Regions from separate parts of the Lactobacillus sp. VURO6/B1 (VP7) genome, predicted to be linked through region 2. Evidence: predicted binding sites of a transcription regulator. Region 2 holds the regulator's gene; the other holds the start of a gene.
What was found. Region 2 encodes Rex, which represses fermentation and respiration genes when NADH is low (regulators of the CRP and FNR family bind a similar motif). Its sites were predicted from a motif close to TTGTGAANTANTTCACAA; they were not measured.
Positions count from the first base shown of each region.

Region 1: a site for Rex is predicted at 1,475-1,492, ahead of ACZ2M0_RS05535 (acyl-CoA dehydrogenase family protein). Genes of this name have one in related genera too.

Region 1 is NZ_JBVOWJ010000008.1:4,732-8,049, forward strand. Features, by position in the region: gene ACZ2M0_RS05525 (nitronate monooxygenase) at 1-278, opposite strand, end outside; gene ACZ2M0_RS05530 (LysR family transcriptional regulator) at 302-1,216, opposite strand; gene ACZ2M0_RS05535 (acyl-CoA dehydrogenase family protein) at 1,578-2,828, shown strand; gene ACZ2M0_RS05540 (CaiB/BaiF CoA transferase family protein) at 2,931-3,318, shown strand, end outside.
Region 2 is NZ_JBVOWJ010000007.1:16,469-19,786, forward strand. Features, by position in the region: gene groL (chaperonin GroEL) at 1-400, opposite strand, end outside; gene groES (co-chaperone GroES) at 420-704, opposite strand; gene ACZ2M0_RS04865 (redox-sensing transcriptional repressor Rex) at 866-1,501, opposite strand; gene ACZ2M0_RS04870 (ABC-F family ATP-binding cassette domain-containing protein) at 1,778-3,318, shown strand, end outside.

The DNA.
Region 1 (3,318 bases), on a different contig from region 2:
GTATTAGATAGAGTTTGATCAATTTGCTCATTCATCAAGTTTCTTTCTGTCATGGCATCAAGCAAAGAATTGTTGCTAATAGTACCTATTTTATTTGAATTAGAAATAGAAGCGCTTGATGTCGCGTCACTTCTAACCTTATAGCCTGCATTAATACCTAAAATGCCCAGTGCACCAGATTCTGAAATAGCAGCAACTAGTTTGCCATCTGTTAAGGTGTGGATAGGCTCGTGAACAATAGGGTAATTTGTTCCCAATAATTGACAAATTTTATTCATTAGTTTTATACCTTTTTAAAATCTTATTTGACAGGAATATTGTCGACGATTTTCTGAATATCTGGTTTATGACTTTTAAGAAAGTCAATAAAATCAACTATTTCTGGTGAAAAGTTTTGACTTGAATCATATACCAGGTAAACCTGACGAGTATTTTTGGGCAAGTCAAGCTTGATGATGTGGATGTCGAAACCGCTCAAATAAATAGTTTTTGCCACTACACCAACGATATCGTTGGTCAAAACTTGTCCTGCAATTGCCAGCTCATCATGAAGCCTGTTCGTAATATTCAGATCAGAGGCATTGGCCAGTAAAGCATTAGTGATGTCTTTTCCAATCTGAATTTTTTTAGAGTAGGTAATAATTGACTCACCCTGTAGTTCTTCAGGAGAGATTTCATTTATTTTTGCCAGGTCATTTTCCTTTGAAACAATGGCAATGATTTCTTCAGTGTAAAGGGGAATATAAGTAAAATAACTAAATTCTGGTACGAATGAGGAAATTCCAATATCATACCAGCCATTTTTGATACCTTCGCAAATCTGATATGAAGGGTTATCGTGGTATATAAAATGAGGTGAAATATTACTTTCTTGTTGATATTCCTTAGTTAAGTTAGGCAAAATAGTTCCAATTGCAGTGGGTATACCAGCAATATGTATATTGCCTTCATCCTGACTGATACGCTGTTCAATTTTCTTTTTACCACGATCTAAAGAGTCTAAAGATTTGGTAACAGTATCGTAAAAGATACGTCCATATTCAGTTAATTGCACGTAATGACCGTTGTGTTTAAACAGTTTGCAGTGTAATTCTTTTTCAAGTTGTTTAATCGATACTGAGAGGGTAGGCTGACTGATAAATAAGCTATCTGCTGCTTTAGTGTATTGTTTTTGATCTGCCAATTCACGAAAATAGTAAAGTTGATTTAGATTCATGATATTACCTCAAAAATTATTTTAATATTCAATACCTATATAAATAAATGCTATACCTATTTTTTATAAAACGCTTACAAAAATTATTTATAATAATATTGATAAAATTAATATTAGTTTATTAGTGTTGATTTTATAGTGATTTGACTCCCGATATTTGGTGAGTCTTTTTAATTTGTACAGTTAATAATGCTAAGAATCCCGCCTTTTTTAATATATTTAGCCATAAAGGTATTTATAAAATTAATAGTTATGACTTTGTTATCAATTTTACAATCTAAACTTTTTAAAACATAATACAACTGTTGATAGAAAAACGCTTTCAGAAGCATTTACTAAAAGTTAAAAAGGAGATTGTATTATGACAGAACAAAAGAAGTTGCATGTATTACCAGCATATGAAGAAACTCCAATTATGCACAAAACTAAACCGGGTGAATCAATGCCTGAAGAAGACTTTGAAAACTACTTAAAAGAAATTCGCCACTTGGCACAAAACGAGTTTGACAGGATGACCCCATACATAGAAGAAAATCGCAAGTTTCCGCAAGACTTTTTCCCAATTGCAATTAAGCATGATTTATATCGTTTTGCACTACCTAAAGAATACGGCGGCTGGGGTCTTAGTGAAAAACAAATTCTGCAAGTTCAAGAAGAATTTTCAAGAACTCAGGGTGGAATTAGAATGCACTTGCACCATGCTTCAGATATGAACTGGCGGATTTTGGATAATTTTGGTAGTCAAGAACTTAAAGATAAGTATATGAACAAGTTCCAAGACAAATCAATCTATGCTAATTTTGCTTTAACCGAAAAGAGTGGTGGTACTGGAGCAGACCTTCATACTTTAGCTGTTAAGGACGGCGATGACTGGGTAATCAACGGTGAAAAAACGTTGATTTCTCATGCAGATGTTGCAGACTTTACCTACTTAATTGTAGTTACTGACCCAGATAAAGAAGGAGATGAAAGATTATCAGCTTTCTTTGTTCCAACAAATACACCGGGATTTGAATCCAACGAAATGCCTTTAATGATGGGCTGTCGTGGTGCTGGACACGCTGATTTGAAGTTCACTAATATGAGAGTACCTGATAAGTATATGCTTGGCAAGAGAGGAGAGGGTATGAAAGTAGCTATTTCTTCACTTTCACTTTCTCGTGCTCATATTGCTGACTCCAACTTAGGTATGGCGCAACGGATGTTAGAAATGTCCATTGCTTATTCTAAGGATCGTGTAACTTTTGGTAAGCCACTGTGTAAACGGCAATCAATCATTTTTGAAATTGCTGACATGGGGGCGCGCATTCATGCTCTTAGATTAATGCTGTGGGACTTGGCAAAAGATTATGACGAAGGAAAGGATATTACTAAGAAAGCTTCTCTAGCCAAATTGGAAAGCATCAATACTGTCAAATTAGTTTCTGATTACATGCTTGAAATTTTTGGTGGCATTGGCTACTTCCAGGACAATCCTTATGGACCTGCTGAAAGACTTTACCGTGATTGTCGTGCTATGTGGTTAGAAGAAGGACCTCGTTCCGTTCAAAGATTAACTGCAGGTCGTTTATTAATTAAAGACGGTGGCAATACACCAATATCAAGTCTTTAAGGTAATTAATTAAATTAATTTGAGTAAATCAAGGAGGGCTGAATCTAAAACTTACTTTGCAAGGTTCAATCCTCTTTGTTGTATATAGTTTTGGAGAAAAAGATGGCTAACGAAATATTATCAGGAATAAGAGTTATTGATCTCACACAATTTTTGGCAGCCCCAACCGTAGGACGAGTCCTTGGCGAATGGGGAGCTGATGTAATTAAAGTTGAAGCTCCTAAGGGTGATGCTGGAAGGACCCAAGGTGCAGTTTTTGGCATGAAGTATGAAGATGATGAGAATTTGGGCTTTGATGTTTCTAATATGAATAAAAGATTCATTACTTTAAACATGAAAACTCCTGCAGGGATGCAAGCCTTTAAAGATCTATTAAAAACCGCAGATGTATTTTTAACCTCAGTGAGAACAAAGAGCTTAGCTCATATGGGAATCACTTGGGAAGGACTGCATAAAGAATTTCCTAAATTAGTGTTTGCACAAGATCGCG
Region 2 (3,318 bases):
TAATCTTATGTAATTCGTTAACTACAGCCTTAGTAGCTTTTTCAATACCGCGACGAACACCAACAGGATTAGCACCAGCAGTAACATTCTTCATGCCTTCACGAATGATTGCTTGAGTCAAAACAACAGCAGTAGTTGTACCATCACCAGCAATGTCATTGGTTTTTTGTGCTGCTTCTGCAACTAACTTAGCACCCATATTCTCATAGTGGTCTTTTAATTCAATTGCCTTGGCAATTGTCACACCATCGTTAGTAATGTCTGGGTTGCCGTATGATTGCTCTAAAACAACATTTCTACCCTTAGGACCAATAGTTGCCTTAACAGTGTCAGCTAATTTATCAACACCCTTTAATAGAGAACGTCTTGCTTTTTCTGAAAATTTAATTTCCTTTGCCATGTTTTTCTGCGCTCCTTAATTACTTAACAATTGCTAAAATATCTTTTTCGTGAAGGACTAAATACTTTTCGTCATCATACTTGACATCTGTGCCTGAATACTTGTCGTATAAAACAACGTCACCTTTTTTAACGGTCATAGGAATTTTACTGCCGTTCTCAGCATAACTGCCCTCACCAACAGCAACAACTTCACCTTCTGTTGGCTTTTGTTTAGCATTAGAAGCCAGGACGATTCCGCCTACAGTTTTCTCTTCTTCTTCTTTAACTTTAACGATCACGCGATCACCAATTGGTTGTAACACGTTTGTCCCTCCTAAAATTAAATTATTAATCTATTTTACGTGTCATTAGCACTCCTATCAGTTAAGTGCTAACTTACATTTATGATAATAACCCCTTTTATGAAAAAATGCAAGAAAAAATTAGCACTTTGAGTAAAAAAGTGCTAATTCTATTTTTAGACCTACTTTTTCTTGTCTGAGTCCAGAAAGTAAATTAGAGTTTGTAATTCCGTTGCCAAGTCAACGTTTTGGATTCTAATACCACTTGGAGCAGACAAACGAATTGGCGTGAAATTCATAATTCCTTTGATGCCGGCTTCAACCATATCATCAGCAGTTTTTTGAGCTGTTGTAGAAGGAACAGTCAAAATAGCAATAGAAATCTGCTGGTCACTAAGCTGTTTTTTTAGCTCACTCATATCATAAACAGGAACGCCACTAAGAATCTTGCCCGTAATTTTATCATCAATATCAAAAGCACATGAAATACGGATATTGTTTGTACGCTTGAAATTATAGTTTAATAATGCGTGACCTAAATTACCAACGCCAACCAGGGCAACATTGGTTAAGGTATCTTGGTTTAAAATCTTTTTAAAAAAAGAAAGCAAGCTTTTTACATCATAGCCGTAGCCACGTTTGCCCAATGCGCCAAAGTATGAAAAATCACGTCTGATTGAAGCACTATCTACTTGAACGGCTTCAGATAATTCAGTAGAGGAAACTTTTTCTTTGCCAGCCTCATTTAAAATTATCAGATAGCGGTAATATAGCGGCAGTCTTTTAGCCGTAGCCGTGGGTATTTTGATTTTTTCCATTTAAAAAGCCTCCAACTTGATTAAGTAAATATTTCGTTTTGTGAATTTTTCAGCAATTACTACTATTTTATCTATAAATTTGCGCTATTTGCAAACATTTTTTTCACAATCTATCAAATTTTAGCATAATAGTATCAGGTTGATAATAGAAATTTGTATTTTTACTCTTTTTAATGTAAAAATGCTTTTTTTTACATTTATTTCTTTTATTTATCAATCAAACTCTCCCCCAAGAATTTTGCTACGTATGCTAAAATGGTTTCTAGGTGAAAAATTATGATAATTGCTCAAGGACACGATTTAGAAAAACAATTCGGTGCCAACACATTATTTAAAAATGTCAATTTTTCAATTGACTCAAATGCCAGAATAGGTCTCATTGGACCCAATGGTGTCGGTAAAACGACTTTGCTTAAAATTATGACCGGCGAAGAAGAAGCCACACATGGTGACTTTACAATCAATAAAAATATAGATGTCGGCTATATTGCTCAAGAAAATGATTTAAATGAAAATAAAACTATTTGGGATGAAATGCTGTCTGTTTTTACTCCCCTAATTAATATGGGTAAAAAGATAAGGGATTTACAAGAAGAAATGTCTGCAAATCCGCGAAAAAAGGACCTGCTAAAACAATATGACCAATTGCAATACAGCTTCGAACAACAAGGTGGATACACCTACCAGGCCGATATCAAGAGTGTTTTAAATGGCTTTAATTTTCCTGAAGCAACTTGGACTAAAAAGGTTGGCAGCCTTTCCGGTGGAGAAAAAACACGTCTTTCTTTTGTCAAGTTATTATTACGCAAACCCCCGTTATTATTACTTGATGAACCTACCAACTATCTTGATTTAGACACTCTAGACTGGCTTGAAAATTACCTTAAAAACTATTCTGGTGCTATTTTGGTAGTTTCCCATGATCAATATTTTTTGGATAATTTAGCAACACAGATTTTTGAATTACAATTTGGCAAATTAACTGTGTTTAAAGGAAATTATTCTGCCTACGTCGCTGAACGCCAATTACGTGACCGTCAACAAGAAGAAGCATACGAAAAGCAGCAAGAAAAAATCAAAAAAGACGAAGAATTTATTCAAAAAAATATTGTCAGAGCCAAAACTACTAAGAGAGCACAAAGCCGGCGCAAGCAATTGGAGAAAATGGATAGGATTACTCCCCCAAAGCACAAAAATAAAGTGCGCATAAATTTCCAAAGCGAAAGGCCTTCAGGTAAAGAAGTATTAATTTTGCGTGATTTAACAATTGGCTACCCCACAAAAACAATGGTTCACGATATTTCTCTGCAAATAAATAAGGGCGATCGCGTGGCCGTTATTGGTCAAAATGGTATTGGTAAATCAACTTTACTTAAAACCGTGATGAAGGAGTTAAAGCCGAAAAAAGGTTCAATTAAATATGGAGCATCCCTTGATATCGGCTATTATGATCAGGAACTTCAGGGACTTGATCCAACTAAAACGGTAATCGATACAGTTTGGGACCGGCACAAAACAATGCCTGAAAAAGATGTGAGGTCGATTTTAGCCAGTTTTTTGTTTACGGCAAAAGATATTGATAAAACTGTCGGGCAACTTTCAGGTGGTCAAAAGGCCAGATTAACATTAACTGTTTTGTCACTAGAACATAATAACTTTCTGCTGATGGACGAACCTACTAACCACTTGGATCTTGAAGCCAAGGAGGTTTTAGAACAGGCACTACAGAGCTATGATGGTACTTTACTTTTCGTTTCCCACGACCGCTATTTCATCAATCAGTTAGCAAATAAGATTGTAGAAATTAAAAACGGTAT